3 regions of the Paraperlucidibaca sp. genome follow, and region 3 is predicted to be linked to each of the others. Evidence: predicted binding sites of a transcription regulator. Region 3 holds the regulator's gene; each other region holds the start of a gene.
What was found. Region 3 encodes PhoB, which activates phosphate uptake and scavenging genes when phosphate is short. Its sites were predicted from a motif close to TGTCATNAANCTGTCATAA; they were not measured.
Positions count from the first base shown of each region.

Region 1: the regulator PhoB is predicted to act here: its motif matches at 3,606-3,624, upstream of AC3DKE_RS05230 (inorganic phosphate transporter).
Region 2: the regulator PhoB is predicted to act here: its motif matches at 7,609-7,627, upstream of AC3DKE_RS05050 (porin).

Region 1 covers NZ_CEYEMI010000010.1:1,203-12,039, forward strand. The annotation lists partial or broken gene AC3DKE_RS05225 (transglutaminase family protein) at 1-1,902, opposite strand, end outside; gene AC3DKE_RS05230 (inorganic phosphate transporter) at 1,993-3,573, opposite strand; gene AC3DKE_RS05235 (crotonase/enoyl-CoA hydratase family protein) at 3,702-4,577, shown strand; gene AC3DKE_RS05240 (DEAD/DEAH box helicase) at 4,648-6,009, opposite strand; gene AC3DKE_RS05245 (hypothetical protein) at 6,260-6,673, shown strand; gene AC3DKE_RS05250 (SDR family oxidoreductase) at 6,673-7,500, shown strand; gene AC3DKE_RS05255 (hypothetical protein) at 7,515-9,737, shown strand; gene AC3DKE_RS05260 (hypothetical protein) at 9,741-10,837, shown strand, end outside.
Region 2 covers NZ_CEYEMI010000009.1:32,501-43,337, reverse strand. The annotation lists gene truD (tRNA pseudouridine(13) synthase TruD) at 1-544, opposite strand, end outside; gene ispF (2-C-methyl-D-erythritol 2,4-cyclodiphosphate synthase) at 541-1,038, opposite strand; gene ispD (2-C-methyl-D-erythritol 4-phosphate cytidylyltransferase) at 1,035-1,751, opposite strand; gene ftsB (cell division protein FtsB) at 1,748-2,146, opposite strand; gene eno (phosphopyruvate hydratase) at 2,150-3,445, opposite strand; gene kdsA (3-deoxy-8-phosphooctulonate synthase) at 3,498-4,343, opposite strand; gene pyrG (CTP synthase) at 4,446-6,080, opposite strand; gene AC3DKE_RS05055 (OprO/OprP family phosphate-selective porin) at 6,283-7,482, opposite strand; gene AC3DKE_RS05050 (porin) at 7,808-8,407, shown strand; gene mazG (nucleoside triphosphate pyrophosphohydrolase) at 8,483-9,328, opposite strand; gene relA (GTP diphosphokinase) at 9,325-10,837, opposite strand, start outside.
Region 3 covers NZ_CEYEMI010000021.1:10,669-21,505, forward strand. The annotation lists gene phoR (phosphate regulon sensor histidine kinase PhoR) at 1-1,022, opposite strand, end outside; gene phoB (phosphate regulon transcriptional regulator PhoB) at 1,019-1,732, opposite strand; gene ubiA (4-hydroxybenzoate octaprenyltransferase) at 1,808-2,683, opposite strand; gene AC3DKE_RS08175 (chorismate--pyruvate lyase family protein) at 2,680-3,246, opposite strand; gene AC3DKE_RS08180 (rubrerythrin family protein) at 3,373-3,849, shown strand; gene AC3DKE_RS08185 (rubredoxin) at 3,942-4,106, shown strand; gene AC3DKE_RS08190 (FAD-dependent oxidoreductase) at 4,110-5,267, shown strand; gene AC3DKE_RS08195 (tetratricopeptide repeat protein) at 5,372-6,163, opposite strand; gene recG (ATP-dependent DNA helicase RecG) at 6,245-8,347, opposite strand; gene AC3DKE_RS08205 (hydrogen peroxide-inducible genes activator) at 8,350-9,246, opposite strand; gene AC3DKE_RS08210 (NAD(P)H-binding protein) at 9,308-10,162, shown strand; gene AC3DKE_RS08215 (CocE/NonD family hydrolase) at 10,268-10,837, shown strand, end outside.

The sequences.
Region 1 (10,837 bases), on a different contig from region 3:
GGCGGCCATCAGCTCAATGAACGCAGGTAGCTCGGCTAGCGGCGGCAGGAATAGATACAAATGACCATCGCGGACTTGTGCGCATAGGCTGGTGCGCACGATACCGTCGGCGGAGGCGTTGAGGCTAGGTTTAGCCGCATGCATTTCGGCTTCAGCATCGCGCTCATCGGCACGCGTCATGCGCGGTGAACATAGGGATGATGTCAGCGATAGCGCAGGGTAGGACTGCTGTGGATCTTGCGCATGCAAATAGGGGAAGTCTGATGATTTCACCCATGGCAATGACTCTAGCGGCAGGCGATAGCCCATGGGCGAGTCACCAGGCAGCAAGTAGCAAGTTTCATCGCGCAAAAACCATTGCCCAGTTTGCCAGCGTTTGCCGTTGTGGCTGCGTGCTAGCGGTAGGGCATAGCCCACTACCTCGCCGAGGCCTTCTTCGGCAAAAATGCGCGCCATGCGAGCACGTTCCATCGGGTCTTTGAGGCGCGAGTCGCTGGGTAGCACATTGCTTGGCAAGCTTCTCTCGCGCCAAAGGTAATACAGCGTGTCCTCATAGGTGGGAAACAGACTACCTTGTGGGAGGTGCAGGGCGAGGCTGAGCTTTTTTAAGAAGCTTTCAGCGTCAGCGCTGGTGGCATTGCCAGGTGTTTGCTCATCGGCAAACAGCGCAGAGTTTTTCCACAGCGGCTTGCCATCACGTCGCCAAAAGCAGTTCAGAGACCAGCGCGGTAATTGTTCACCGGGATACCATTTGCCTTGGCCGAAGTGTTGTAAGCCGCCTTTGGCGTATTGATCGGCCATGCGCTTATAAAGCTCGATCGCACGAGCACGTTTGGTTGGGCCGAGGGCATCGGTATTCCATTCGGCACCATCAGGGTCGTCGGCGGCGACAAAAGTCGGCTCTCCACCCATGGTTAGGCGTACATCCTGTTTTTTCAGGTCAACATCGATGCGTGTCCCGAGGGCAATCATGGCTTCGCGCTGAGCATCCGTGAGTGGCTGAGTGACGCGCGGTTGCTCATCGAGGCGAGTAACGGACATCTCATGGCTGAACTCGCACTCGGCCTCATCAACAACACCGCTGATTGGCGCGGCAGAAGTAGGCTCTGGACTGGCGGCTAGTGGTAGATGACCTTCGCCGGCAAACAGACCGGAGGTCGGGTCTAGGCCAACCCATCCGGCGCCAGGTAAATAGACTTCGCACCATGCATGCAAGTCGGTGAAGTCGACCTCGGGGCCATTGGGGCCATCGACTGATTTCACATCGGGTGTGAGCTGAATTAAGTAGCCCGAGACAAAGCGCGCAGCGACGCCAAGATGGCGCATCAGTTGCACCATTAGCCATGCCGTGTCGCGGCAGGAGCCAGAGCGTTTGCTCAGTGTTTCATCGGGAGTTTGCACGCCGGGTTCTAGGCGAATGGTGTAGGCAATATCGTTAAATAAGCGCTGGTTGATATCGACTAAAAAGTCGATGGTCGGGCGTTTGGTTTTCGGGATCGCATCAAGATAGTGCGTTAGCGATGGCGTCAACGCGTTCACGCGTCGATATGGTGCGAGCTCACGTTCTAGCGCCTCATCCTCGCTGGGTGTAAACGGCCATTGCTCCGCTTCAGGAGCAAGGAAAAAGTCAAAAGGGTTGATGACGGAAAGCTCAGCCGTTAGATCAACGGTAACGCGGAAGTGCGTGGTTTTTTCTGGGAAGACCAAGCGCGCAAGATGGTTGGCCTGCGGGTCTTGCTGCCAGTTAACGAAGTGCTCTTCAGGCGTGATGCCGAGGCTATAAGAGAGGATGCGCGTGCGGCAATGTGGTGCCGGGCGCAAACGCACTAACTGTGGGCCAAGTTGTACAGGACGGTCATATCGGTAGTCCGATACATGATGCAGTGCAATTATAATGGACACAGCGAGCCTCGGTAAGCAGACATCTTAGCGAAAGCACAGCAAGTGCCGTGCCATCGCTAAGGTGCTCAGGCTGCAGAGTAGCTTTTGGCCTTAAGCAAGCATGCCGCGCAGCATAAAGAAGATCAGGCTGGCCATCAGTGCCGTGGCTGGCACAGTGATGATCCACGCCGAAACGATGCGCATGATTTGCGAGCGTTTCACCAACTCTTTGCGATAGACCTTTTTCAGATTTTTGCGCTCACCTTTAGAGAAGTGCGCGGGATCTTCATTGGCCTTAGACAGTGCCTTTAGGTCACGCAGCATCGCCCCTTTTTGATGAATGTCGGCGTGATTAAAGTGTTGTAAGAAAACATCGATGGCAGCTTGGTCATCTTCTGGGTGGTGATCTTTAATCTCCATAACCATGCGATCGTAGTTTTTCTTCAGATATTCGCGCAGAAAGCCCACACCAAATACACCGCCCACGGCGATATGTGTCGAACTCACAGGCAAGCCGAGCTGGCTGGCAATAATCACCGTGATGGTTGCCGCCATAGCAATGCAAAAAGCGCGCATTTGATCAAGCTCGGTAATGCCGGTGCCGACAGTGCGAATGACTTTTGGGCCAAACAAAGCTAGACCAATCACGATGCCCAGCGCGCCAATCATCATTACCCATAAAGGGATAGCCGCCGAGGTGCCGAACTCACCTGGATGCGCCGTGTAGACATCGACAATGGCTGCTAATGGGCCGATGGCATTGGCGACATCATTGGAGCCATGAGCAAAGCTGAGCAGGGCGGCGGCGAAAATCAGTGGCACGGTGAATAAGCTATTTACGCCTTGCTTGCCTTCGAGGAACTGCGACTTAGGCTGCCTTAGTCGCCAACGCACAAGAACAAAAACGCCGAGAGCAATGACTAAGCCAATTAATGTGGCCTGCATCAGAGAGATGTGAACTATCTGTTTCAGGCCTTTTTGTAGGATATAGACGCTGAACACCAAGGCCATGGCCGCGACTAGCCACGGCACCACTTTCCGAGCTGCCGCCATCATGTCGGGCTTGTAGGTAATGCTGCGTTTAATCAAATACAAAAACGCCGCAGCGACGAGACCGCCGAGCACAGGTGAGATGATCCAGCTTGCCGCGATGCCGCTCATCGTGGACCAGTTCACAATATCAAAGCCGGAGGCAGCGATGCCGCCGCCGAGAACAGCGCCAACAATCGAGTGTGTAGTCGAAACTGGTGCGCCGATAGCCGTGGCAATGTTTAGCCAGAGTGCGCCAGCGATTAGTGCGGCCATCATGATCCAAACAAAAGTGTCGGAGTCTGGAATTAAGTTGGGGTCGATAATGCCATTGCGAATGGTGCCAACCACTTCGCCACCGGCAATGATAGCGCCAGCGGCCTCGAAGACAGCGGCGATCGCAAGTGCGCCACCGAGCGTCAGTGCGCGTGAGCCCACGGCGGGGCCAACATTATTGGCGACATCGTTCGCGCCGATGTTCATTGCCATATAGCCGCCAACCATCGCGGCCATAACTAACATGATGCTAACTTCGCCAACGCTTTGGCTGGCGGCGTATAACATCACGCCTAAAATAAAGAGCAGGCCTATGCCGAGCCGGACTTGATCGCCGCGGTTTTTATCCATCGCGCGATCCATGCCTTCTAAATGCTTTAGATCCATGACCCAACCTCTGTGATATTTATAAGACAAAATTATGACAGAAAGTGGACATGGATTGCGCGGTTGTCGAAAGTGCTTCGCTCAGGTACAACCGCAGTTCATCGAAAACTTAGTCATTGGAGCGTTGCATGAGCTATACCACCCTGAAATATGACGTGAGTGAACACATCCTCACGCTGACGCTTAATCGTCCCGATCAGCTCAATAGCTTTACGGTGATCATGGCCAATGAGTTAGTGGACGCCTTTGGTCGTGCTAGCGAAGATGATGAGGTTCGCGCCATTGTGGTAACGGGCGCTGGCCGTGCCTTTTGTGCTGGCATGGATTTAACGGCACCGGGCAATGTCTTTGGTTTAGATGAGTCACAACAGCCCAGTGTTGAAGATATGCATTCACGCCTGAATGATCCGGCTATTTTCGATGGTGTGCGCGATACCGGCGGTCGTGTGACTTTGGCGATTTACGACTGCAAGAAACCGGTCATTGGTGCCATTAACGGTGCTGCGGTTGGTATTGGCGCAACCATGACCTTGGCTATGGATATTCGTTTGGTATCGGAGAAAGCCCGTATTGGTTTTGTCTTTGGCAAAATCGGCGTAGTGCCTGAAGCCTGCTCGAGCTGGTTTTTGCCGCGTATTGTTGGTATTCAGCAAGCACTGGAATGGGTCTATAGCGGCGATATTTTAACGGCAGAGCAAGTGCTCGCTGGCAGGCTCGTGCGCTCGGTACATGCGCCCGATGATTTGCTGCCAGCGGCCTATGAGCTCGCGCGGAAGTTCAGCCAGAACAAGTCGCCAGTGGCCGTCGCCTTTGCTCGCCAGATGATGTATCGCAACGCCGCGCAGCCGCATCCTATTGAGGCGCATCGCATCGATTCCTTGGCGATGTTCTACACTAGCCTGGAAGATGGCAAAGAGGGCGTGCAGTCGTTTTTAGAGAAGCGTGACCCGCAGTACACCAGCCGTGCCAGCAAGATGCCGGCGATTTATCCTTGGTGGAAATAGGCGGCTAAAACGACATCAGCGCGCTTTTTAGGGCGCGCTGATGTCGTTTTAGGCTGTTAAGCGCGAAGGCTTATCGCGAAGGCTTAGAGCCTGACGAAGGCCGTGAGCTTGGGCGTGATGTTGGTCGCGACGAGGGCGCAGGTGCTGCGCCCGCAGCCGGACCATTGCCCGATGAGCGTCGGCGCTGGCTGGGCTGATCGCGACGAACTTGATCAGCTGCACGCGCAGGCTTATCGCGGCGAGGACCACGGGGTGGTGGCGCCTTGCGCAGTGGCTCAGGCTTGGCGTTAGGGTCGGGCTCAAAGCCGGGCACGATGACGCGATTAAGCTTCTGTTTAATCGTGCGTTCGATATCTGCGAGCAACTTCAGCTCATCGACACAAACCAATGACACCGCTTCACCGCCGGCTCCGGCGCGACCAGTACGGCCAATGCGGTGAACGTAGTCTTCCGCCACTTGCGGCAACTCATAGTTGACCACATAAGGCAGGGAGTCGATGTCGATGCCGCGTGCGGCAATATCGGTGGCGACTAGCACGCGCAGGCGATTGGACTTGAATTCGCGCAGCGCTTTTTCTCGCGCTGTCTGGCTTTTATTGCCGTGGATGGCCATGGCCGCAATGCCGTTTTTATCGAGCTGATCGGCAAGGCGGTTGGCGCCATGCTTGGTGCGCGTAAACACCAGTACTTGCGACCATTCACCATCGAGGATGAGCTTCTCAAGGAGCTGACGTTTGGCTTCGCGATCGACTGGGTAAATGGTCTGTTCGATGCGCTCGACGGTGGTATTGCGCGGCGTAACTTCGACTGTGGCTGGGTCTTTCAGCAAGCTATTGGCGAGGTTGCGAATTTCATCGGCAAAGGTTGCAGAAAAAAGTAAGTTTTGGCGCTGCTTGGGCAATATCGCGAGCACGCGGCGGATGTCGCGAATAAAGCCCATGTCGAGCATGCGATCAGCTTCATCAAGAACGAATAGCTCAATGCCGCCAAGATCCAAGGTGCCTTGGCCAACGTGATCGAGTAGACGGCCAGGTGTTGCCACCAGAATATCGACTTTGCCGCGTAGCTTAGTGACCTGCGGCTGCATGCCAACACCACCAAACATCACCATCGAGTTTAGCGATAACTGTTTGCCATAGGTGCTAACGCTTTCTTCGACTTGCGCGGCAAGTTCACGCGTTGGAGTCAAAATCAGCGCGCGTGGGCGATGGCGTGTGCTCGGGTGCATGGCATGGCGTGAGCTCAGCAATTGCAACATGGGCAGCGTGAAGCCGGCAGTTTTGCCGGTGCCAGTTTGTGCGGCGGCGAGTAAGTCGCGGCCGGCTAAAACCACTGGGATAGCGTCACGTTGAATTGGCGTGGGCGTGGTGTAACCCACGGCCTCGAGTGCTTGCAGCAGCTCGGGCATCAGGCCCAGATCAGCAAAAGACATAGGAGAAACTCTAGAAATAGACGCGCATCATACCGCATGCGCGCCTCAGCCTGAGATCTGTATGTAAATTAAGCAGAATCGCTCACGTGATAATAAGCCATGAAAATGGCGTACTTCACAGCGGTTGTTACAATTAAGTAGTTTGTGTGAGCATCGATTTTTGTTATGTTGCTTAAAATAAAAATTAACGACAAAAAGTGACATAAATGTCCGCCACTTTTTTGTCACAAAATGACGGCAGCTAGTGTTTATGCGAAATTTTATCTACGCCATCTTGGCGATTATCTCTCTGATTGCATTGTGGTTTTTCATGGCGCCAAGCGCGCCGCAAACCTCCGTGGTAGCTTTTGTCGCAACCCCCGATCTAACAACAAATAACGAGCCCAAGGCGGCTATCGAAACCGCCGATTATCATTGGCAAATTCAAGCAGGGAAAATCATCGGGCCGCAGCAAGTTGAGGTGCCTCAGAATGAAACTTTGCTGTTGTCTTTCATCAGCGATGTGCCCGACGAAGTGCATTTGCACGGCTACGAGCAAGCAGTACAGATCAATGCAAACGAGCCTGCCACGCTCCGCGTTCGACTTGAGCATAGCGGTCGCTTTGAGCTCGAAACGCATCGCCTACATCGCGTAATCAGCGTACTTGAAGTGGAGCCGCGCTAATGATTTTAATCACCGGTTGCTCTAGCGGCATTGGCCATGCACTTGCCTTGGCGCTGCATGCGCGCGGAGCTTCGGTGTGTGCGACTGCGCGCCGCCCAGAGACATTAGGCGAGTTAGCAGAAAAAGGCATTTTGACACTAGGCCTAGATGTAAACAGCCCTAACTCTATTGCGGCATTAATGGCTGAGCTAGCGCAACGCAATATCGCCCTGACCGGCCTTGTGAACAATGCTGGGTACGGTCTTATGGGGCCTCTCGCCGATATTTCAGCAGCTGATGCTTCGCAACAATTTCAAACCAATGTGCTCAGCCTCTTGGCAATGACACAGGCCGTTATTCCTACTATGGCCGCGCAAGGGCAAGGCTTAGTCGTTAACGTTGGCAGTGTCTCGGGTGTGCTCACCACGCCATTTGCGGGCGCTTACTGTGCCACGAAGGCCGCCGTGCACTCACTCTCCGATGCACTGCGCATGGAGCTTGCGCCCTTAGGCATTCACGTCATGGTGGTGCAGCCAGGAGCCATTGCCTCATCGTTTGGCGCGACAGCGAGTAACACCGTTGAGGTGAGGCCTGGCTCGCTATATGCGCCACTAGCGAACGCTATCATGAAGCGCGCATCGGCATCACAGCAGCAAGCAACGCCAGCTGCAGTCTTTGCTGAGCAACTGGCAGCAGCAATGCTGCGTAGAACACCTCCTGCATATATACGTTTGGGCAAGGGCAGTCGAGCATTGCCATTGTTAGCGCGTTGGCTGCCGCTATCGCTACGCGATGCGCTACTCAGCCGGCTCTTTTCCTTACCTAAACTAAAAACATTAAAAAAATAATAACGAGGCTAGACATGAATATTTCAGGTTTTTCTACACGTATCGCCATGGCGGCGCTACTGGTAGCAACGAGCGCCTTGGTAGCTTGTGGCAATAGCAGCGATGGTGCCGCTGCTGGATCTGAGAATCCGCAAACGCGCCTTGCACCAAAGACAAAGTATGCGATGGCGAATAACTGCTTTGCACTGCAGTCGGTTGCAAGCAATGCCTATGCTGCGAGCAATGGCTCTGGCGGCTATGCCTTCAGCGCAAGCTCTCCAGCCAATGCTGAAGCGTTCTATATGAAGCCAACGGCCTTGGGTGAGTATTTAATCCAGGCAAAAAACAAAACATTATTGAGTAATGCGGGTGCCGCGATTGGCAGCGCCATGAAGCCAAGCAATGCCACGGTGTGGTCAGTAGATATGCCTCGCGCTGGCGTCTTTACGCTAAGCAATAGCGATACGGATAAGCGGATGCAGCTAGGCGAGCAAAATGCCTTGATCTTGTCTTCTAGCTCCGATAAAGCCGGCGAATTCCGCTTTGTGCCGACTACCGATTGCACGCCGTACCCTGAAATTAGCACCGATATTGTAGGTAAAACCTATGTTGGCCGCGGTATTGATAAGCCTGTTATCGGCTTTGCTGAAGTGCATACGCACATGGCCATGGGTCATGAAATGTCCGATGGCAAACACATTGTTGGTCCATCTGCTGGCGGTGTGATGTATGGCCAAATGTTCCATCGCTTTGGCGTGCCGCATGCGATGGCGGATTGTGCTGATTGGCATGGACCGCAAGGTATTCGTGATCCCGAGGCTCTTATCCTCGACATGACGCCTTTAACAATGCATGACACGAAGGGGTGGCCCACATTTATTGACTGGCCAAAAGCTGACTCACAGCTTCACCAAGCTATGTACTACAAGTGGGTCGAGCGTGCTTGGCAGGCAGGCATGCGAATTATGGTTACTGAAGGCACAAATATTGCTGCGCTTTGCGAAGTGGGTCGATTGGCTGTGCTGCGCCCTGGAGCAGAATGTAACGACATGCGCCTAGGTATTTCGCAGGTAAAGTATCTATTTCAGCTGCAAGACTATGTCGATGCTCAAGAAGGTGGCCCAGGTCTGGGCTGGTTTCGTATCGTGAAAACTCCGCAAGAAGCGCGGCGTGTGATTAACGATGGCAAGCTTGCGGTAGTGGCAGGTCTAGAGTTTGCCAACGTGTTTGATTGCACCGTACATTTCACGCCAGGTGGTTTGCTGGGCGAAGTGCGAGGTTGTACGAAGGAAAGTATAGATCGCCAAATCGATGAAGTATGGGATCTGGGCGTGCGCGAGATTTTTCCGTATCACGACATAAACAGTGCCCTAGGCGGAACGGGGTTGTTTCAGGATATTCTCAATATTGTTGGCTTTTACGCCACAGGTGGCTTTTGGCAAACATACGACTGCCCGGATGGTGGTGAAGGCGACAAATATTTTTACAATGCGGGAGCCAAGATCACTATTACCCCTCCCGGCTTAGGTAACGACCCTCTCACTAGCTTGATATTAGGTGCGACTTCAAGTGTGCTACCAGGCACCTTGCCGCTCTACCCATCCGATCGTCGCCAATGTAATGCACGTGGCATGACCGATCTCGGTGAGTACGTGATGAAACGTTTGATGGCGAAAGGCTTTATCATCGATATTGATCATGCTGAGCTTTCCATTAAAGGCAAAATGCTGGAAATGGCCAATGCACAAACACCGAAGTACCCATTGATATCAGCGCATGGTGCACAAGGTGGTTTGAGCTTGCAGCAAGCAAAGGACTTGCTTGCTGGTGGCGGCCTGATCTATCCAATGAAGCCCAATGGCAAAGGCCATGTCGATTTCTTAAATAAGCTTAAGCCAATTTGGCCCGCAGACCGTGGCCCCATACCTTTAGGCTACGGTATGGATGCTAATGGTATTACTGACCGTGCAGGCCCTCGTGGCGCGGGTAGCAAACCTGTGCAATACCCGTTCACGCTGTTTCAAGGAGAAGATTGGGGGCCACAGTTCGACGGTATCGCACCAGTACAAGTCAATCTGCAGACACAGCCTGAAAGTGGCAAAACATGGCCTATCGATGAAGTCGGTACTGCGCATTACGGCATGATGGCTGACTATGTTGAAGAGGTTCGTTTGGAGGGCGGTAAGGAAGCTATCGATGCGCTTTATCGTTCGGCCGAAGCCTATATTCAAATGTGGGAACAAACGGTGAATCGTTAAGTCATGCGCCGAAGCATTGCGCTTGCGGCGCTAGTGTGTGGGCTGATGCCATCATTGGCATTGGCCCATTCCTTTGGCCGCCAATACAACTTGCCAGTTCCGCTGTGGCTCTATCTTTATGGTGGCGCGGCGGCACTGGCGTTATCATTTTTTTTAGCCGCATTTATGATGCGCGGCGAACAACATGCTGTGGTAAAGCCACGGCGGCTACTTTATAAAAAATCCTCAAAAGCATACTTGGCGCGATCGCTTAGTGTGGGCTTTTTGCTGCTCACGATTGCCACGGGCCTTTTCGGTAATCGCGACCCTTACGTTAACTTCAATATGACCTTTTTCTGGATCGTATTTTTGCTGGGTTTTACTTATCTCAGTACGGTCACGGGAAATTATTATCGCGATATAAATCCGTTCACCAGCTTAGGTCTAGTCTTTAGCCGAGCTTTCCCGCGTTGGCGACGAGGCTATTTTCGCTACCCTTCATGGGCGAATTATTGGCCAGCTTTTATTGCCTATTTAGGCTTAATTTGGATAGAGCTATTTACTCATAACACGCCACTAAGCTTAGGCCAGACCTTAGGTGCTTACACACTGTATTGCCTGGTCGGCATGGCGCTATTTGGCGTGGCGAAATGGTCGCGCTATGGTGAGCTATTTAGTGTGATGTTTCGCCTGATGGCACTGATGTCACCGTTCCATCGCGGCCGACATGCCGTGTCTTGGCAGGCGCCGCTCTCTGGCATGTTGCGCGAGCAGCCGCGACATTTAGCACTGCTGCTATTCGTATTATTTTTATTATCGTCGACGGCATTTGATGGCCTGCGTGCGACGAGCTGGTGGGTTGCTCTTTTTTGGCAAGATCGCACTGGCCTGCTTACCGAATGGTTAGGCAGTGCGCCAATCTACAATTTCTCTACCTTGAGGCCTTACTACATGGCTTATGAAAGCAGTGTGCTCCTGCTTTCACCCTTTGTTTATGGCGCGATTTATATGCTCTGCATGGCGTTGGCCAAACTGCTGACGGGTAGCCCATTGACGGTGATGCAGCTCAGCCTGCGCTTTGCCTATAGCCTACTGCCGATAGCCTTGGTCTATAACATCAC
Region 2 (10,837 bases), on a different contig from region 3:
TGGCGAGTCGCTCATCTAGCAGCTCGCGTGTGGCTGCGCCGATAAAACTTAACTGACGCAGCGTGATGACAAATTGGTTGGCGGCATGGGCGCCACGGCGTAATTTACGATTGCTGCGTGCCTGCTTGAGCACACGATATTGCGCGTTTGGACTATCTTGCGGCAGCCATTCATCGCCCAATGACCAAACGCCGGCGTTTGCCGTGCCCGCACCAGCAGGCCAATGCACGCTAAACCATTGCTGTGTTCGCGCATGGCGATCTTTCATACCGGAATAGCTCAGAGCTTGGCGTGAGAGCCCAAGGCGCTGAGCAATATCAGCGGCAACGGCATCGGTATTGAGACCGCACTTCTCCACCCATAACCACAGATGCTCACCCTCGCCGCTGGGCTCAAAGCCCATAACTTCCACTACCTGAAAATCATCAGGCGTGGCTTTTAATTGCGCACGAGCTAATGGCTCGCCCCACGGAGAAGGGCAATCCCCGCGCAGCGCTGGCGTGTGACTTGTGCATGTTTCGCTTGAAGCAGGCAACTCACTCATATCGGCCACAACATCACCACGGCATGCGCCTCAATGCCTTCGCGGCGACCGACAAAACCAAGTTGCTCTGTGGTCGTCGCCTTCACACTCACGGTATCGAGCGCGACCTGAAGGTCTTCCGCAACGACAGCGCGCATGGCATCAATATGTGGTCGCAGACGCGGTTGCTCGGCCATGATGGTGAGGTCGGCGTTACCCACGACATAGCCACGGGCATGAATGAGCACCAAGACTTTGCGTAATAGCTCACGGCTGTCGGCACCAGCGAAAGCGGCGTCTGTATCGGGAAAATGCTTGCCGATATCGCCTAAGGCTAGCGCACCAAGTAGCGCATCCGATAAGGCGTGCAAAGCTACGTCACCATCGGAATGGGCCATCAAGCCATGCGTGTGGGCGATGCGAATACCGGCGAGCGTGACCGAATCGCCTTCGCCAAAGCGGTGCACATCGATGCCGTGGCCGATGCGTGGACGCAAAGCAGCAGAGCTGGTCATGAGCAGATTCCTTGCGCGCGTTGCGCCGATAAATAAAACGCCGCGAGGGCAAGGTCGTCGGCGTAGGTGATTTTTATATTGTCGCGCGCGCCCAACACTAGGCGTGGGCGATGGCCGAGGCGCTCAATGGCGGCAGACTCATCAGTGACCACCACACCATCGGCGCGTGCGGCCAATAACGCATCACGCAATAAGCCGTAGCGAAATAGCTGCGGCGTAAGTGCATGCATCAGACCAGCACGCGGCACAGTTGCCTCAACGCGAAGCTCCGCTGAATTAGCCCTACTCTGCTTCATGGTATCGCGCACATCATGGGCCAATAGGCCACCGACATCATCCTGCGCACAGGCGTTAATCAACTCGCGCACATCATTCGGCCGTAGCAAAGGCCGAGCAACATCATGAACCAGTACCCAGTCTTCATCGCGTGCTTGCTTCAGCGACAGCAAGCCCGCCAGCACCGAGTCCATGCGCTCGGCACCACCAGCAACGCGACTAACTCGTGCATTCTGCACAGCCGAAACTAGCGCAGCCTGCTCATCATGAGCCGCCAGCACTAATGCAATATGGGAGATTTCATCGAGATCTAGCAAGCGCTGAAGACTGTGTGCAATCACAGGCTGGCCATCAAGGATGGCGTATTGCTTAGCTTGGTTGCCGCCAAAACGAGTGCCTATTCCGGCAGCAGGGACGACTGCAAAATATGCACTCATGGTTGGCGCTCAGGCTCCGCCGCAGACTCTGAAGCGCTATCTTTAGGCGCATGCACCACCGCTGGTGTCGCGGGCATTCGCGCGGTTGCAGAACCCGACAAGGCTTTACCCGTCACCAGATAAAAAGTTTCATCGTCTTTGATCATGCCAAGATCTAACCGTGCGCGCTCTTCAATTGCAGCATGGCCTGTTTTTAGATCATTGACCTCAGCCTCTAAAACATCGTTGCGCTGACGCAGGCGGAGATTTTCTGCCTGCTGCAGCGCAACCGCGCCTTTAAGCCGATGCACATCGCGAACGCCACCTTCGCCGAACCACAGACTCAGCTGCAGCACCACAAAGATAGCCGCCGCCAGCCATAGCAAGGTTCGACTCAGGCTGGGAGCAGCTGTCATGACTTACGCTAAGCCCTTGAACTCGGCCTTGCCGCGATACGGCGCGCTGTAGTCGAGCTCTTGCTCAATACGCAGCAGCTGGTTGTATTTCGCAACGCGATCGGAGCGGCACAGCGAACCAGTTTTGATCTGGCCAGCGGCTGTTGCCACAGCCAAGTCAGCAATAGTGGCATCTTCAGTTTCACCCGAGCGATGCGAAATTACCGTGCTATAGCCATTGGCTTTGGCCAAATAAATCGCGTCCAAAGTTTCAGTCAATGTGCCAATTTGGTTGAACTTGATCAGAATCGAGTTGCCCACGCCTTGGTCGATGCCTTTTTGCAGGATGGCGGGATTGGTGACAAACAAGTCATCGCCGACTAGTTGCACACGGTGGCCGAGCTTATCGGTGAGAATTTTCCAACCTGCCCAATCCGATTCGTCCAAACCATCTTCAATCGAAATGATGGGGTAGCGATCGCAAAGACCCGCGAGATAGTCAACAAACTCAGCTGAAGTGAAGGACTTATTGCCCTCGCCTTCGAGCACGTATTTGCCATCGTGATAGAACTCAGAAGCGGCGCAATCGAGTGCCAGCATGACGTTCTCGCCCGCTTTGTAGCCGGCAATGCCGATGGCTTCAACAATAACCTTCAGCGCTTCTTCGTTACTGCTTAAGTTTGGCGCAAAGCCGCCCTCATCGCCCACAGCCGTGTTTAAGCCGCGTTTTTTCAACACACCTTTCAAGGCATGGAAAATTTCAGCGCCGCAACGCAGCGCTTCAGCAAAGCTAGTGAAGCCGACTGGCTCAACCATGAATTCTTGAATATCAACAGTATTATCAGCGTGCTCGCCGCCATTGATGATGTTCATCATCGGTACTGGCATGGTGAACTGGGTGTTTTTACGCAGGCTAGCAATATAAGCATAAAGCGGCTGGCCTTTGGCTTGCGCAGCAGCTTTAGCAATGCCTAATGACACAGCCAAAATCGCATTAGCGCCTAGCGATGACTTAGTCTCAGTGCCATCTAGCGCGATCATGGCGTGATCTAAATCTGCTTGATCAAACACAGTTTTGCCAACCAGCAGCTCGCGGATGGGGCCGTTAATATTGGCCACAGCATTGAGTACGCCTTTGCCGAGGTAACGCGACTTATCGCCATCGCGCAGCTCAAGAGCCTCGCGCGAGCCGGTGGAAGCGCCGCTAGGCGCAGTGGCGCGACCCATCATGCCGTTGTCTAAAATCACGTCTGCTTCAACGGTGGGGTTGCCGCGCGAATCCATGATTTCGCGACCGCGAATATCTACAATAATCGCCATTTTTGGCTCTCCAAGGGCTATTGGGCTTGCCACTAACGGCAAGCCTTATGAATTAATGAGTGTCGAGAACGGGGAAGCTTTTTACCAAATCATCGATGGCTTTCACTTGCGCCAAGAATGGTTCCAGCTGTGACAAGCGCAAGGCGCAAGGGCCGTCGCATTTGGCTTTTTCAGGGTCTGGATGTGCTTCTAAAAATAAGCCTGCGAGCTTTTGGCTCATGCCTGCTAGTGCCAACTCAGTGACTTGCGCACGACGACCACCAGCGGCGTTCGACAGGCCGCCGGGCATTTGCAGCGCGTGCGTGACATCGAAAAACACGGGGTAGTCAAACTGCTTCATGATGCCAAAGCCGAGCATATCGACGACTAAGTTGTTGTAACCAAAGCTGGAGCCGCGCTCGCACAGAATGAGCTGGTCGTTACCAGCCTCTTCAAACTTGGCGAGGATATGGCCCATCTCTTTTGGCGCTAAAAACTGCGCCTTTTTGATATTGATGAGGGCTTTGGTTTTCGCCATGGCCACAACCAAGTCAGTCTGCCGCGACAAGAATGCTGGCAGCTGAATGATATCGACCACTTCAGCTACTGGTGCGCACTGCTCTGGCTCATGCACATCGGTAATGATGGGCACATTGAAGGTCTTTTTGATCTCTTCAAAAATGCGCAGGCCTTCTTCTAAGCCTGGTCCACGATATGAGCTCACGCTAGAACGGTTGGCTTTATCGAACGAGGCCTTGAACACATAAGGGATGCCCAGCTTCTCGGTGACCGTGACGTAGTGCTCACAGATCTGCATCGCCATATCGCGCGATTCCAACACATTCATGCCGCCGAACAGCACGAATGGTTTGCTGTTGGCCATCTCGATAGCGCCTAAGGAAATCGTTTTCTCGGTCATCGCTCAGTCCTCTTTTTATGTGCGCTCGCGGCGCTTTATTCGTTAAGTCCGCGGCGCATTATTCATTACGCTCGCGGTGCTCAATGCCAGCAACTCAGAAGCTTAACCGCGTGAGTCAGCGTGTAGCAGCGCGGCAGCAATAAATCCGCTGAATAGCGGGTGGCCATCGCGCGGCGAACTGGTGAACTCAGGATGGAACTGGCAGGCAACAAACCAGGGGTGATCAGGAATTTCGACCATCTCAACCAAGGACTTATCGGCGCTATAGCCCGAAATACGCAAGCCAGCAGCTTCGAGCTGCGGCACATAGGTATTGTTGACTTCATAACGGTGGCGATGGCGCTCAGTAATTTCATCGGCGCCATACACGCTGTGCGCCAAGGTGCCAGGCACTAAATGGCACTGCTGTGCGCCCAAGCGCATGGTGCCGCCGAGGTCTGAATTGGCATCGCGGCGCTCAATGGCACCCGACTCGGTTTGCCACTCAGTAATTAGACCGATGACCGGGTGCGCACAGCCGGGCTTGAGCTCACTGGAGTTTGCATCGTCAAGGCCGGCTTTATTGCGCGCGTACTCGATGACCGCGACTTGCATACCTAAGCAAATACCGAGGTAGGGAATCGCGTTTTCGCGGGCATGACGAACGGTAGCAATCTTGCCTTCGGTGCCGCGATCGCCAAAGCCGCCGGGTACCAAAATCGCATCAACGCCATCGAGTAAGCTCAAACCTTGCTGCTCAATCGCTTCGGCATCGATGTAGCGAATTTTTACTTTTGCATGATTTTTAATGCCGGCATGCAGCAGCGCTTCATTGATCGACTTATAGGCATCAATAAGCTCAACGTATTTTCCGACCATGGCCACACACACTTCACGCTCAGGATTCATCAGGCCGTCAACCACAGCATCCCAGTCGCTCAAATCGGCTGCTGGTGCGGCTAGGCCTAGACGCTCAACGACAAAATCATCGAGGCCTTGCTCGTTAAAACGGCGCGGAATTTGGTAAATCGATTTCGCGTCTTTAGCGATGATGACTGCGCGCTCTTCGACGTTAGTGAACAGCGAAATTTTGCGGCGCGACTCATCCGGTACGTCATGCTCTGAACGACAAATAAGGATGTCTGGCTGCAGACCGATGGAGCGCAGCTCTTTTACCGAATGCTGTGTTGGCTTGGTTTTCAGCTCACCAGCCGAGGCTATATAAGGCACCAAAGTCAGGTGCATCAATAAAGAGCCCTGATAACCCAGCTCAATGCGCATCTGCCGCACCGCTTCCATAAATGGTTGCGATTCGATGTCGCCGGCGGTGCCACCAATTTCAACAATGGCGATGTCATGACCGCGCGCGCCATCACGCACACGCTGTTTAATCGCGTCGGTAATATGCGGAATAACTTGTACTGTGCCGCCCAAATAGTCGCCACGGCGCTCTTTGGTGAGTACGTCGAGATAGACGCGACCAGAGGTGAAGTTATTTTTCTTGGTCATACGACCACGGCGCAAAAAGCGCTCGTAATAGCCCAAGTCGAGATCAGTTTCAGCGCCATCACTGGTGACAAACACCTCACCGTGCTGAAACGGACTCATAGTGCCGGGGTCAACGTTGATGTAGGGGTCCATCTTGATCATGGTCACGGCGAAACCGCGCGCTTCCAGCAAGGCAGCTAAGGAGGCTGCTGAAATGCCCTTACCCAAGGAAGACACCACCCCGCCGGTGACGAATATATATTTAGTCATGAACATTCCAGGCTATCGCGTGAACTTTGGCACACCGGAGAAAGTCGGTGCTAAGACGGGATAGGATGTTATCACGCACTCCACATGGCGGGGAGGGGCAGAGCTGGCTTATCACGCAGTCAATACGGCCTAAGTCCTTGAGTTTTTTGCTTGACCATGAAAAAAGGCCCCGAAGGGCCTTTTTTGCTGCGTTTAGGACAACTTAGAAGTTGAACTGTGCGCGAGCAGTAACAGCAGATGCACTCTTGTCTGTACCTACTTCTGTTTCACCATCCACATACTCAAGCATAAAACGTGTATTTGGTGTTGCGTAGTAGTTCAAACCGACCGTGTAATAAGACGCTTCATTACCGCTGATGTCTTTATTTTCAATCGTGTCAAAACGTGCTTTTAGCTCTAACGCACCTTCTTCACCATCCACTTTAGGTGACTTAAACACACCTTTTTTGAAGTCATATGGCTTAACGTGATCAGTTAGCATGTAGCTAGCTTGCACGTAATAGGTATTCACGTCTTGATCGGGGTTAGGCACAGCAGTAATGGTGTCTTTGAAGGCTGCCTTTGCATACTCACCTTGCAATGTCATGGCGCCAAAACGAGCAGCCAATTCAGCAGCAATCGTGGTTTGCTCATCATATTTAGTCGCTAGCAAGTTACCGCTTTTCAAGCCATTTTCACGACCAACAACGCGAACATTGGGGTTTTTCTCGTTACCAACGCCGTACTTATCAATCGATGCGCTTAAGCCAATGTGTACGAGATTGCCATTCGAGCGAATCGGTACGATGAAGCCACGAGCGTTGGCGCCATTACCGCCCTTATTGGCATCAGACGCTGAACGTGGCGAGTATGCCGACACACCCCAACCATAACCTTCGCCATGGCCATCTAAGAAAGCACCTAGAACAAACTGCTCACCATAAATGCCTGTAGCTGTCGCAAATGGACGCTCCATGAAGGTCAGCTCATTGGAGCTTGTTAACTCTTCCATGCCGCGGTATGGCTTAGCCTGACCTAAACGCAGGTTGGCACCACCAAGCACTTCACGGCCAATCCACATTTCACGGAGGCCTTCGTTATTCTTTGAAGCGCCAGCACCTGAAGAGGCAAAGTCATTTTCAAATTTGTATTTGAAGTCGTATGCACGGCCTTCTAAGGTTAAGCGTGCGCGGCGGAAGAAAAAGTCATTGCCGCTATTTTGCGTGCCGACATTAATGTCGTCTTCATCGGTGTAGTAGTTGGCATCAAAATGGATGCGACCACCGATCTTGGCTTCGAAGTTGCCATCTTCCGATTTAATTTTAAAGCCACCGGTAGTCGAGGCTTTGTCTGCGGCCAGGGCGGTCGCGCCAAAGGAGGCGGCAAATACAGCCAGCGCGGTCATCTTGATTGCATGTTTCATTATTTACCTCTGCATATCAGCTTAGGGGGATTAGGCCGCTTGGCAGCCAACCCAGGGACCTATTTAGGTGCCCGCTTTTGGGTTGCCGCGACTATGGCTTTTAAATATGACATTTCATCGAAGTTTTTGTGACGGTTTCGTGACAATCCGATCGGTTGACACTGAATATGAATATTTCATGACCACTCAGTCGCAATTTACTACCGTTGGTCGCACCAATTTAGTGCAAGCATTGTATGTCTTATGTATCTAGATTTTACTCATTACGTACGGTCTTGGCTGTACTCGCAATGCATGCATTCAATTAAGAATAAGAGGTTACCTCATGAAATTACAAAAAATTGCTCTGGCAGTTGCTCTAGTTGCCGCACCACTTAGCGCCTTCGCTGGCAGCTCTGTGGATGTGTTCTATGTAGATCAAGACTTAGATATTCAAGGAGGAGGCAGCGATGACGGTAATGGTTACGGCTTCCGCGGCTTAGCCGAGCTTGGCCATGGCGTAAGCCTAACCGCTCTTCACCAAGATGCTGACCTAGACACCGCAAATGGCAACTTAAAAGAAACCCGTATTGGCTTAAGCTATGACCGTGGCATGAATGGCTTTAGCGTTGGCGGGGGTTTAGAAACAGTTACTCTTGACATAAATGGTGGTGGCCCTGGCACTTCATTGCGCGGCTACTCTGCGAACGTTCACGCCAGTATTTCTCCAGTCGAAAACTTAAGCGCATATGCCCGAATCGGCTATACCGATGTTGATGATTTAGATGGCGTGGAATACGAGGTCGGTGCAAGCTATGCCTTTACACCTGAGGTAGCAGGCTTCATTGAGTACCGAATGGCTCAACTTGAAACTACTGCATCAGGACCATCAGCCGACGTAGATCTAGACACACTTCGTGTCGGTGCACGCTACACATTTAAGTAATACGTGCGGAGCATTGAGAGAGGCTAAACACCTCTCTCTTTTTTGCTCGCAACTCACGCCTAAGCTAGCCTCAGCCTACAAACCTTCTCGCTTAGACGCCTGCCAAAGCACTTCCATAGCCTCTATCGTCGACTCTTGAAGAGACTCATCTCGCGCCAATAGCTCGCGCTCAATATAGCCAAAGCGACGACGGAACTTAGCGATACCACCGAGTAATGCTTGCTCACTATCGACACTCACTTGGCGCGCGAGATTAGTCGTGCAAAATAAAATATCGCCAAGCTCATCTTGCAATGCCTCTTGGCCTAAGCCCTGCTCCAAGGCCTGCTCAAACTCATCGATCTCTTCGCGCAACTTGGCCAAAACCGGGCGCGGATCTCGCCAGTCATAGCCCACCTCACCTGCGCGCGCTTGCAGCTTTTCAGCTCGGCGTAATGGACTATGGCCGGCCCCAACTTTGTCGAGAAACGCCACAGGCTCAATGGACTTGCCTTGCACCGCCTTCAGCGCTTTCTCGACCGCCTTAATCTCATCCCATTGCGCACTCACCTGCTCAGCCGTCAGATCAATACGCGGCAAATCGAGGCGGTCATCACGAAAGATATGCGGATGACGGCGAATTAACTTCGCGCTAATCGCCTCGGCGACATCAGCAAAATTGAAGCCGCCCTGCTCGCTAGCAACTTGCGCTTGGAAAACAATTTGCAATAGTAAGTCGCCAAGCTCCTCGCATTGCGCGGCGCTATCGCCGCTGGCAATAGCATCGACAACCTCATAAGCCTCTTCGATGGTATATGGCGCCAACGTTTGTGCATCTTGCGCTAAGTCCCAAGCACAACCCTGCTCAGGATCTCGCAGACGAGCCATGATGGCTAAAAGCTGGCGCAATGCCTGCTCCGAATGCACTGAAGTAGCGCTCATTGAGTCTCTCCAGCAGAATCCGACGGCAGGCGATGCTCGGTCAGCCGTCGCGCCTCAATCACCATGGCCAGCTGCTCAATGCGCGTGAGTACACGCGACAACTTATCTAGACTCGACACCTCCATAGTCAGACGCAAAGTTGCCGTAGCATCGTGCTTATCAGACTGGGTTTGTACACCAGTAACATTGACTTGCTCATTGGCCAATACTGCCGTGACATCACGCAATAAGCCTGTGCGATCCCATGCTCGCACCATAATATCCACTGGGTACGAAGCTTGCTCATTGAGCTGCCATTGCACATCAAGCGTGCGCGCTGGATCCTCTTGTGCCATGCGTTCGTAATCAGCACAGCCACGGGCATGAATGCTGACGCCGCGCCCCTGTGTAATAAAGCCAACAATCGACTCGCCTGGCACCGGCTTACAGCATCCGGCGACATGGCTGAGTAAGTTGCCCACACCTTCGATCATGATGCCGGCACCGTTTTGATCGCTACGTGGAGCACGTAGCGCTATCTCCGGCAATGCCAGCTCTTGTTGCGCAGCCGATTGCTCACCACTCAATGCATGCGTAATCCGCGCCAATGGCAAATCGCCAGCCCCTAGAGCTGCAAGCACATCCTCGCCTGTTCGCATATTAAAGCGCGGGGATAAGCGATCTAGCGTGCCTTTCGGTAGTGCGATACCTAGGCGCGACAGCTCGCGCTCAAGCAGGCCGCGACCTTCTGCTACATTGCCTTCGCGCGCCTGCTGCTTAAACCAAGTGCGCACTTTAGCTATCGAGCGGCTAGCCGCCAAAAACCCTTGCGATGGATTCATCCAATCACGACTAGGATGACCACCGCGATGCGTCATGATGTCGACCTGCTCACCGGTTTTTAGCTTGTAAGTCAGCGGCACAATACGCCCATTAACCTTGGCGCCACGGCAGCCATGACCCACTTCAGTATGGATGTGGTAAGCGAAATCTAAAGGTGTTGAGCCAGCTTGCAGATCGATGACTTGGCCATCGCGAGTAAACACATAAATACGTTCGTCATGGATGGCAAGGTTAATTTGCTCAGCCAGCTCTTCTATGCGCTGGTCACCAATATCATCTTGCCACTCAAGAACTTGGCGCAACCAGGCAATCTTGTTTTCGTAGCGCGCGTCGGAGCGAGAGGCCTTGCCTTCTTTGTAAGTCCAATGCGCACAAACGCCGAGTTCAGCCTCTTCGTGCATATCAAAAGTACGAATTTGCACCTCGATAGGCTTGCCGGACGGGCCAATGACTGCCGTGTGCAGAGAGCGGTAGCCGTTCTCTTTTGGTGTCGCAATATAGTCGTCGAACTCTTTCGGAATATGTTTCCACAGCGAGTGCACGACACCTAGTGCGGCATAGCAATCGCGCACATCGGGCAGCAAAATACGAATCGCGCGGACATCAAAAAGCTCATGAAAGCCGAGACCTTTACGCTGCATTTTTCGCCAAATCGAATAAATATGCTTGGCTCGACCGGTGACCTCA
Region 3 (10,837 bases):
GCAATGATGCCGGCATTTGGTGTGTACTTCACTGCATTGGTGACTAGATTTGAAAATGCTGAGCGCAAGTCGTTTTCGATGCCCAATAGACATAAGCCGGGCTCGCACTCTAGCGTGACGGTTTGCTGCTTCGGCGCGGCGAGCGCGAGTGCATCTTGATGAATTTGCTTGAGTAACTTTGGCACGCTCACGGTGCTTGGCTCGCGATCTTCCGGCTGATTTTCAAGGCGTGAAAGCAGCAGCAAATCATTGACCAGGTTATTCATGCGTGTGGCTTGTTGAGACATTTGCCCTAGCGCGCGCAGCCATCGTGGCTCGATGCCTTCAGGTTGATCAAGCAAGGTCTCTAGGTAGCCTGAGAGTACGGTGAGCGGTGTGCGTAGTTCATGCGAGACATTGGCGACGAAGTCTTTACGCATTTGTTCAAGGTTATGCAGACGTGTGATGTCGTAGACGATCATCAGGCGGTCATTGTCGCCAAATTGCGTAATTTCAAACTGTAGCTGGCGACCGGCGTGGCGCTGCGAGGCAACTTTTAAGTCTTCGTCATAGGTGTTTTGTTTGAAATAGCGAATGAAGCTTGGCGCTCGCACGAGATTGATCACTTGCTGACCTCGATCTTCGGGGCGGAAGCCAAGCAGTGTTTCGGCGGCAGGGTTCCACCATTCAAGATTACCTTGATTATCGATAAGGGCGACGGCCTCATCGAGAGCGGAGACTGATGAGCGCGCGCGATCGATAATGCTAAGTAGGTTGTCGCGCGCACGGCGCTCATTGCGGCGTAGTAAGTAGATGTCGCGGAAGACATCATCCCAAGCGCCATCGCTTTCGGGGACTGCTTGCTCGGTGGCGAGTAGCCAATGGCGTAGGCGAGATAGTTCTTTGAGCTGGCGGAACAGAAACCATGCTAATGCTGCGCACAGGCCGAGCAGTGCGTGGCCTGCAATATAGCCTAGACCAAGGCAAATACTGCTACCTAGGGCAATGCTTTTAAGCTCACGAGCTAGAACCGCACGCCTCACACAGGCTCTACCTTGTCGCTCATCTGCACCGAAAAGCGATAGCCGGTGCCACGCACGGTTTGAATGAAGCGATCATAGCCAAAGGGCTCGAGGGCTTTGCGCAAGCGACGAATATGAACGTCGATGGTGCGATCTTCGACATAGACATTGCCGCCCCAGACTTGATCAAGCATTTGCGTGCGGGTGTAGGCGCGCTCTGGGTGGCTCATAAAAAAGGCGAGTAAACGATATTCTGTTGGGCCCATTTCGACTAATTTGTCATCGGCACTGACGCGATGGCTGACTGGATCGAGCTTAAGGCCTTCAGCTTCAATGGCGCTTTCTTGGTGCAAGACATTGCTGCGGCGCAGCACGGCTTTGATTCTTGAAGCTAACTCGCGTGTTGAAAATGGCTTGGTGAGGTAGTCGTCGGCACCGGCATCTAGGCCTTGCACTTTATGATCTTCCTCGCCGCGAGCAGTGAGCATAATGATGGGGATCTCGCGCGTACTTTCATCGCGTTTGAGGCGGCGCGCTAGCTCAATGCCGCTCATGCCGGGCAACATCCAGTCCAATAAAATAAGGGCGGGGCGCTCATCGACAACGAGGTGGTGAGCCTGCAAGGCATCTTCGGCTTCGATGCAGTTGTAGCCGGCCAAGTCCAAGGCAATAGAAATCATCTCGCGGATGGCGGCTTCGTCGTCAACAATCAGAATCTTATCGCTAGGCATAACATGTCTCGAAACGGTTTAGATGACAGTGGCATTACAACGTGAAGACATGACAGAAATATGACGATGTAATGACTACGGTAATGCCAACATCTGTAACCATGCCATAAGCAAGGCGACAAAAAGCACCAAACCTACCCAGTGGTTGTGTTTAAACGCCGCAAGGCAGAGATGCTTGTCGCGGCTGGCGGTGTGCTGCCATTGCCAGATAAACAATACGAGCACGCCTGCTAGGCCTGCCCACCAAGGCCATGGCCATTGCATTTGATGGCCGACAAAGGCGAGTGCGGCGAGCCAAATGAGCTGTAGGCCAGCAATGACTACGCGATCTAGGTCGCCAAATAAAATAGCCGTCGATTTTACGCCAGCCTTTAGATCATCTTCACGATCGGCCATGGCGTATTGCGTATCGTAAGCCACTGTCCATGCTAGGTTGCCGGCATAGAGCAGCCAGCACAGGTCATCGGGCGTGCGGCCTTGAGCGACGAATGCCATTGGGATGGCCCAAGAAAATGCGGCACCGAGCACCACTTGCGGTAAGTAAGTAACGCGTTTCATAAACGGGTAAAGCACAGCTAGGCCGAGTGCGCCGAAGGACCAATAAAATACCTGTATTGGTAGCCAGAAAAGTAGCGTGGCGCTGAGAGCAATGAGTGCAGCAAAGAGCATCAAAGCTTCGCTGCCGAGAATGCGGCCGCTAGCCAATGGTCGGTCGGCGGTGCGCCATACTTGGCCATCGATATGGCGGTCGGCGTAGTCGTTGATAACGCAGCCTGCTGAGCGCATCAGCACCACGCCGGCGACAAAAATAGCCACGATCAATGGCTCGGGATGACCATCGCCAGCAATCCACAGAGCGATGAGCGTGGGCCAGAGTAATAGCCAAATGCCGATGGGCCGGTCGAGGCGCATCAGGGCGATAAAGTCGGGTAAGCGGTCGCGTGAAATCATGGCGTTATCGTGTCTGTATGGGCGCTGGCGGTCAACAGGGCGGGGAGAAAAGCTTCGGCCACTAGGATGGCTTGGCCGCGCAATAAAAAGCGCGAACGGCGAGCCCAGACGGTACTGGCATATGCGGGTAGTTTTAGCTGTGCATAGCGAATAGGGCCGCGCACCAATGCTGGGTCGCGAAACAATAAGCTGCCCAAGCTTTGGTTGCCCAGGCGAGTCAGGCGGCGATTAAGCCCGCCTAGACTTGGCCTTGGTAGCACTGAGCGTGCTTGCACCCAAGGCGTATCGATGCCCATTAAAACCACTTCGCGTATCCAAGCAAATTCGCCACGTCGCAGTTTCAATGTGCGTGCTTCTTCGGCACTGGGTAGGCCCCAGCCTTCGCAAATCACCTCAACTCGCAGCTCACTACCAGAGTGCTGGGCCAGCGAGCTTAGCCGCGCGGTGAGCGAGCCGGGCTCGGCTAGCCAAGAGCGCAAATCACGCTGCGATGACAGGCGAAGCTTTAGCGGCTCCTGCTGCCAATGGCGGGGATGTATCCATTTGCTTGGGCTATTTTGCATAAGTATCGCAATAGAAAAAAGCTATCGAAAGTTTTAGACCAACACATTGGCCATAATCAGGGCGCTATCATAACCTAGCCTAGTTGAAGCAGCGCTAAGGCGCGGAATTATACGAGGAGACTTGAGATGAAATTAGATATCACCATTACTGGTAAAAACTTAGAAGCCGCCTTTGCAGGCGAATCCATGGCCTTTATGAAATACAGCTATTTCGCCAAGCTAGCACGCGAAATGGGCGATGAGGCTACGGCAGTTGCTTTTGAAGAAACGGCGAAACAAGAGATTCAGCACGCGTTTGGCCACTTGGACTTACTCTATCCAAAGATCATGATGACGCCAGAAAAAATGCTTGAGGTGGCGATCGCTGGTGAGACCTATGAGTACAGCGAAATGTACCCAGGCTTCCGCGATACAGCAGTGAAAGAGCAGCAAGCCGATGCCATGAAAGAGTTTGAAGAGCAGATTGCTGAGTCGAAAGAGCACGCCGAATGGTTCAAGGCTGCGCTGAAAAAAGCCGAGAAACGTTTCGCCGCCTTAACTAAAGTAGAGGAGCGTCACGCCAACCATTACCGCGAGGCATTAGCAGCAGCACAAGCGCGCTAATTTCGGTAACATTGCGCGCTGACAGGGTTTGGCGCGTATCGATTTAAGTATCATCGGTGCGCGCACAGCATTAATTAACGATGGGGTGAGTTATGAAAAAGTGGCAATGCATTGTCTGTGGTTTTGTTTACGACGAAGCGGTTGGCATGCCTTGGGATGGTATCCCTGCCGGCACCAGCTGGAACGACATTCCCGATGACTGGGTCTGCCCAGACTGTGGCGTTGGTAAAGAAGATTTTGAAATGGTGGAGCTCTAAGTTATGCGCCCACTCGTTATCTTGGGAACCGGTTTGGCCGGCTACACGTTGGCGCGCGAATTTCGCAAGCTCAACAACGAGCGCCCGCTAATTATCCTGTCTCAGGATGACGGGCGCAGCTATTCCAAGCCCATGCTGTCGAATGCATTGGCTAAAGGCAAAACGCCAGACGAATTAGCCATGGCTTCGCCTGAGAAAGTGGCCGAGCAGCTTAAGGCTGAGGTGCGTGTGGCTAGCGCGGTATCGAACATTGACCCCGTAGCAAAAACACTCACCGTCAATGGCGAGTCGCTGGCCTACGAAGATTTAGTGTTAGCAGTAGGCGCCGATGTGTTCCGTCCACCATTGGGCGGCGATGCTGGCGATAGCGTATTGAGCGTTAATGATCTTGGCGATTACGCCATATTTCGCGAGCAGCTCGGCGAGTCAGCGAAGCGTGTATTGATCATTGGCGGTGGCTTAATTGGCTGCGAATTTGCCAATGATTTAGCTGCTAGCGGTCATAGTGTCACGGTGGTTGAGCCTATGGGCCGTCCATTACCAACGTTGCTGCCCGAGCGCGCCTCGAAAGCGGTTGAGGCTGGACTGCAAGGCTTGGGCGTGAGCTTTCTCTATGGTGCCAATGCTACTGCCGCCGATCATGCCGGCAACGGCATTCGCGTGAGTTTGGCAGATGGCCGTCATGCCGAGGCCGATATTGTGTTGTCGGCAATTGGCCTGCGCCCACGCTTAGGTTTGGCCGAAGTGGCTGGCTTGAATGTAGCGCGCGGCATCTGTGTCGATCGTTATCTGCGCACTAGTAATGCCAATATCTACGCCATTGGCGATTGCGCCGAAGTCGACGGCAAAGTACTGATGTATGTCTTGCCGTTGATGGCCAGCGCGCGAGCATTGGCGAAAACCCTAGCCGGCGAAGATACGGTGGTTAGCTATCCTGCCATGCCAGTGCAAATCAAAACACCGATTTGCCCGATTGTGGTGTCGCCTGTGGCGCCAAACACCGAAGGTGCTTGGGCGGTTGAGGCAGATGGAAATAATGTCAAAGCCAGTTTTTTAGCGAAAGATGGTCAGCTCTTGGGCTTTGCACTGACCGGAAGCTTCGCTAGTGACATGAAGACCAAGATGGAGATGGCGAGGGCTTTGCCGCCAATCTTGGCGTAAGCGTTAAGCACTCTCGCGGCACTAATATTTCCGCAATAAAAAAGCCTACGCCGTGGTTGTGCGTAGGCTTTTTGCTTTCAGCGAGATTGTTTGAGTAACAGCGATTAGCCACCGGACGCGGCGGCTTTCGACAGCAGATCGCGGGCGCGGTTAACGTCAACTTCAACAAAGTCGCCATTGAGATACATCTCGCCCAAGCGGCGCAATGCCTTCGGATAGCCACGGTTCGCAGACTCGGTCATATAGGCCAAGCCTTTCGCCGTGTTTTTTCGTATGCCATCACCGACTAAGAGCATTTGCGCGAAGTTAAACTGAGCTTCCGAGACACCTGAGTCGGCAGCCTTCTCAAACCATTCGGCGGCTTTGCGCTTATTGCGTTTTACGCCTACGCCTTGGTCATACATGATGCCAATATTGTTTTGCGCCGATGATGAGCCTAGTTGCGCAGCTTTCAGCACAAGTACGGCGGCGCGATTGCTATCGAGAGGTACGCCATTGCCTTCGTAATAGGCCATGCCGAGTGCATACAGTGCGGGCGGATAGTCTTGATCGGCGGCGGCACGAAACCAGCTATTAGCGAGATCGATATCGCGCGGGACGCCATTGCCGCTGGCGTAAAGTGCGCCTAAGTTATATTGCGCACGAGCTAAGCCTTGACGAGCGGCCAAGCTAAACCATTCTGCGGCTTTGATACGATTTCGCACCACGCCATCGCCGTTGTAATAAAGCACGCCCAAGTTGTATTGCGCATCGGCGGCGCCGGTCATTGCTGCTTGGCGAATTTGTCGCGGGCTAGCATCGACCTTATTGGTGCTTACGCGTGGAGCGGCGTCGACGAGGCCGCTGAGCATCAGCACGCTTAAAAGCAGGCCATTTCGTAAACGCAGCCAATACATAAATTACCTCGGTACACAGTCAAAAACATAAACACGCATGAAGAGTATGGGGCATTGCGTGAGTAAACAAGAGTATAGCTTCTATGCTAAGGCGTAGTGGCCTTCGTTGCTTAGCCAGCGACTCAGTAAATAGTTGTAGTTTTCGTGGCCATGTAAGCGCTCAGCTAATGCGCGCGCCGGCGAAATAAGTGCGGCATCTCGGACTAAATCGGCGAGACGAAATTGCACATCACCGGTTTGGCGAGTGCCTAATACTTCGCCGGGGCCGCGCAATTCTAGGTCTTTTTCAGCAATGACAAAGCCATCTTGGCTATCGCGTAAAATTTGTAGGCGCTCGCGAGCTAGTGCCGATACTGGCGTTTGATAGAGCAGCACGCAAAAGCTAGCGAGTTGGCCACGGCCGACACGGCCACGGAGTTGATGTAGCTGCGACAAGCCTAAGCGCTCAGGGTTTTCGATGACCATCAGCGTGGCATTGGGCACATCGACACCAACTTCGATGACGGTGGTGGCGACTAAAACCGCGATATTGCCGGCGACAAAATCGGCCATGACCGCGGCTTTCTCTGCGGCCTTTAATTGGCCATGCACCAGTCCTACTTTCAATTCGGGCAGCGCTGCGCTGAGCTCGGCCATTGCGGCCTCGGCTGCTTGTGCTTGAATTTGCTCGGACTGCTCAATGAGGGTGCAGACCCAATACACTTGCTGGCCGCTGGCGGCGTGATGGCGTATACGCTCGACCAGCGTGTCGCGGCGTGTATTTGCGAGCACCACGGTTTGGATGCCCTGGCGGCCTGGCGGTAGCGCATCGATGATGGAGGTGTCGAGATCGCCGTAAGCGCTCATCGCCAAGGTACGGGGAATCGGCGTCGCAGTCATGATCAGCTGGTGCGGCAGCCAGCCCGCGCTCAGGCCTTTTTCGGCTAATTGCAGGCGCTGCGCGACGCCGAAGCGGTGTTGTTCATCGATGATGACTAGCCCGAGTCGGGCGAACTGCACGCTATCTTGAAATAGCGCATGGGTACCAATGACTAACTGGCAGCTGGCATCGGCAAGACTAGCGAGTGAGGTGGCTCTGGACTTGGTGGTTTGTTTGCCCGAGAGCCATCCGACCGAAATGCCTAGAGGCTCAAACCAGCTGCGAAAACGCAGAAGATGCTGCTCGGCGAGTATTTCTGTTGGCGCCATGATGGCGACTTGCAGGCCGGCGGCCAGCGCTGGGCAGGCGGCAAGTGCGGCAACCACAGTTTTGCCAGCGCCAACATCGCCTTGCACGAGCCTGAGCATGGCGCGAGTTTGGCCTAGGTCGCGATGAATCTCCTGCACTACGCGCTGCTGGGCATCGGTGAGCGCAAAAGGTAGTGCTGCTAATAGTTGTTGGCTCAGCGAGTCATCGCAGCGCAAGGCTGGCGCAGAGGTATGGCGTTGGCGGTCGCGGCGTTGCAGAAGGCCCATTTGATGGGCAACTAACTCTTCGAACACGAGACGTTGCTGTGCCGGATGTAGGCCATCGCGTAATGCTTGGCGGTCACTGTCGGCGGTGGGTGCATGCACAGTGTGTAGCGCTTGCGCCAATGACCAGCCGCCGGCCTGTTGCGCGGGCAATTTATCGATCAGTACGGTGTCATTGAGCAACGGTAGTGCGCGTGCCATTAGCTCGCGAATGCGCCGTTGCGTGAGCCCCTCGACCAGCGGGTAGATGGGTGTGAGATGGTCATTCAAGCGCGCGTCGTCGTCATTCACCGTATCTGTATCAGCGAGCCACTCGACCTCAGGATGAATCATTTCTGGCCCGGCAGGCCCGGCGCGCACTTCGCCAAACACACGCAAGCGTTGGCCTTTGCTGTAGCTGTCTTTTTGCGATTGGCGAAAATGATAGAAGCGCAGTGTTAAGCCGCCACTGCCATCACGGAGGCGAACTAAAAGTGCTCGCCGCCGGCCTTGGATGATATCCGCGAGCACTACGTCCGCTTCAACTAAGGCGGTCATGCCAGGGATTAATGAGCCTAAGGCCGTGCGTTGCGTGCGATCTTCATAGTGCCGTGGCAACGTAAACAACAGGTCTTGCACGGTGTTTATGCCTAAGCGCTTGAGCCGCTCAGCTAAGGCAGGGCCGACGCCGCGCAAGCAAGCGATCGGGCGTTCGTGTAGCGCAAGAGTCGGCGAGTCGGACGCTGTGCCCACGTTTAGCGCTGCACCGCAGTGGTGCCGGGCAAGTCCAAACCTTGTAAGGCACGCAATAGTTCTTGCAGCGCGCGGGGCCGTGAAAATCTATGGCGACTGGCCAAGACAATGCGCCGATGTGGGCAGGGTTTGATCGGCCGAGTGGTGAGCTCATCATCGGTCAGCTGCTGTTCAGCGCTGGCGGGAATAAGTGTGATGCCCAGCCCCGATGCCACCATATGGCGCAAAGTCATCAGTGAGCTGCCAGAGTTGATGCCCGGCGTTTGGCCAACTTGGCAGGTTTCCAGCACTTGGTCGCGGAAGCAATGGCCTTCGCCCAGCATCAGCACAGGGCTTGAGCTAAGAACATCGGCGGGGATGATTTTCTTGCTAGCAAGGGCATGGTCGCGCGGCAGAAGTAACTGAAATGGCTCGTCGAATAATGCCGTTACGCGAGTTTCAGGCGGATCAAAGGGCAGTGCCACAATGATGGCGTCGAGCTCGCCGCGAGCTAAACGCTCTGCGAGCACATGAGTGTAGTTCTCCTCCAAGTACAATTTTAGCGGGCTGGCCTCGTGTTTCATGCGCCGCACGAGTGAGGGAAATAAATAGGGGCCAACGGTGAAAATTGCACCTAAGCGCAATGGCTCAGAAAACTCATCGCGTGATAAATCCGCCATGGCTTCGAATTTGTCGGCCTCGGCAAGCACCACATGAGCCTGAGAAATTAGGGCTTCGGCGGCAGGTGTAACCAGCACACCATGCCGGTGTCGCTCAAACAGGCTGAGGCCAAGCGAGTCTTCGAGTTTTTTCACTGCTACCGATAGCGTCGGTTGTGCGACATGACAGCGTTCGGCTGCACGGCCAAAGTGGCGTTCTTGTGCCAAGGTGACGAGATAGCGTAGCTCGGTTAAGGTCATAATATCTCTGGGCTAGGTCGTGCATTTCGCATGTAGCCAAAAACTATCAAAAATTGAGCTTATGTCAAAGATATTAATTGTCGGTGCGGGTGATGTTGGCGGCCGAATTGCTATTGAATTAGCTGAGCTAGGCCATGAAGTGTGGGCACTGCGGCGCACACCACAGGCAAATCAGAGCTTTTCTAGTGGTGGCAAGTTGATGTGGAGTGTTTGTGATGTCACCAAGGCCGAAACACTAAAATTACCACTAGGTCTGGATATAGTCATCAGTGCTTTAGCGCCGAGTGAGTCGGGTATGGTCGCCTATGAACAAGTCTATGTTGGTGGCGCTCGGGCATTGCAGCAGGCGCTAAAGGGCCAGTCGCTGAATCGTCAATTTTGGCTGTCATCAACGGGGGTTTATGGTGAGGATGCTGGCGAATGGATAGATGAGGCGACGCCGGCGCAACCAAAGAGAGACACGGCTAAGCTGTTATTGCAGGCAGAAGATGTTGTTAGGCAGTCGCCTTGGCCATCGACAATTGTGCGTTTGGGTGGCTTATATGGGCCTGGCCGCGAACGACTATTGCGCTGGGTGCGTGATGCCAAGCCAGTGCAAATGACCCCGCCGAGCTGGACTAACCGCCTGCATGTTGCCGATGCAGCAGGCTTAGTGGTGCACTTAGTGCAACAAAGTTTGGCTGGTGGCCGCGTTGAGTCCTTGCTACTTGGCGTGGATGATGCGCCGACGCCACAGCACGAGGTATTGGCGTGGTTGGCGCAACAGCTTGAATTGCCATCGTCGCCAGATAAGGCCGTTGTGCCAAATGCAAGCCAAGGTAAACGTATTAGCAACTTAGCGTTGCATCGTAGTGGTTATGCGCTGAGCTATCCGAGCTTTCGTGACGGCTATTTGACTTTGCTGCCAAAACTGTAATTTTTTGTAATTTGGTCGCTAGCTCTGGCCTTTCTGTGTGGATGTTGTGTAGCTTATGGCGTAGTCTGCTTGCCTATAAAAAGAACAATACTAGGCTGAATAATTATGCGGATTGCTCACACTCTCTCACTTTTGGCATTGGCTGTTTCTCTGGCCGCTTGCGGTGGTTCTTCTGGGTCGGGGTCATTTTCTTCGAATGGCGATGGCGATCCGCAGGGCGACAACACTGGAGGCGAGGGCGACAACACCGGCGGTGGTGATGATACTGGCGGTGGTGATGGCGGCACTCCGCCCACTGCGAATCGCATTGTTAATTTTGAGCGCCCAGGCGCAACGTTTGACACGCTAGAGGCGAACACGGCGTCATGCGCCACTAAGGTTCGTCTAGATGGCGGTCGGAGCTATCAGATCACTTTGCCTTCGGCGAGTGGTGAAACCATTAGCTTTCAGATTATTGAACCGAAAAAAATTGACTGCGTAAAAGGTAATCCCTTGGTGTTGCACGGGCATGGCTTTGGTGGCGCACGTACAGAGGACCCTAAAGGTGGCTTCCTTGAGCGTCTGCAAGACAACGGATATGCCGTTATTAGTATCGACCAACGCGGATTTAACGACAGCACTGGCACGGTACGCGTTATGGATCCTGACTACGAAGGTCAGGATTTAATACAAATA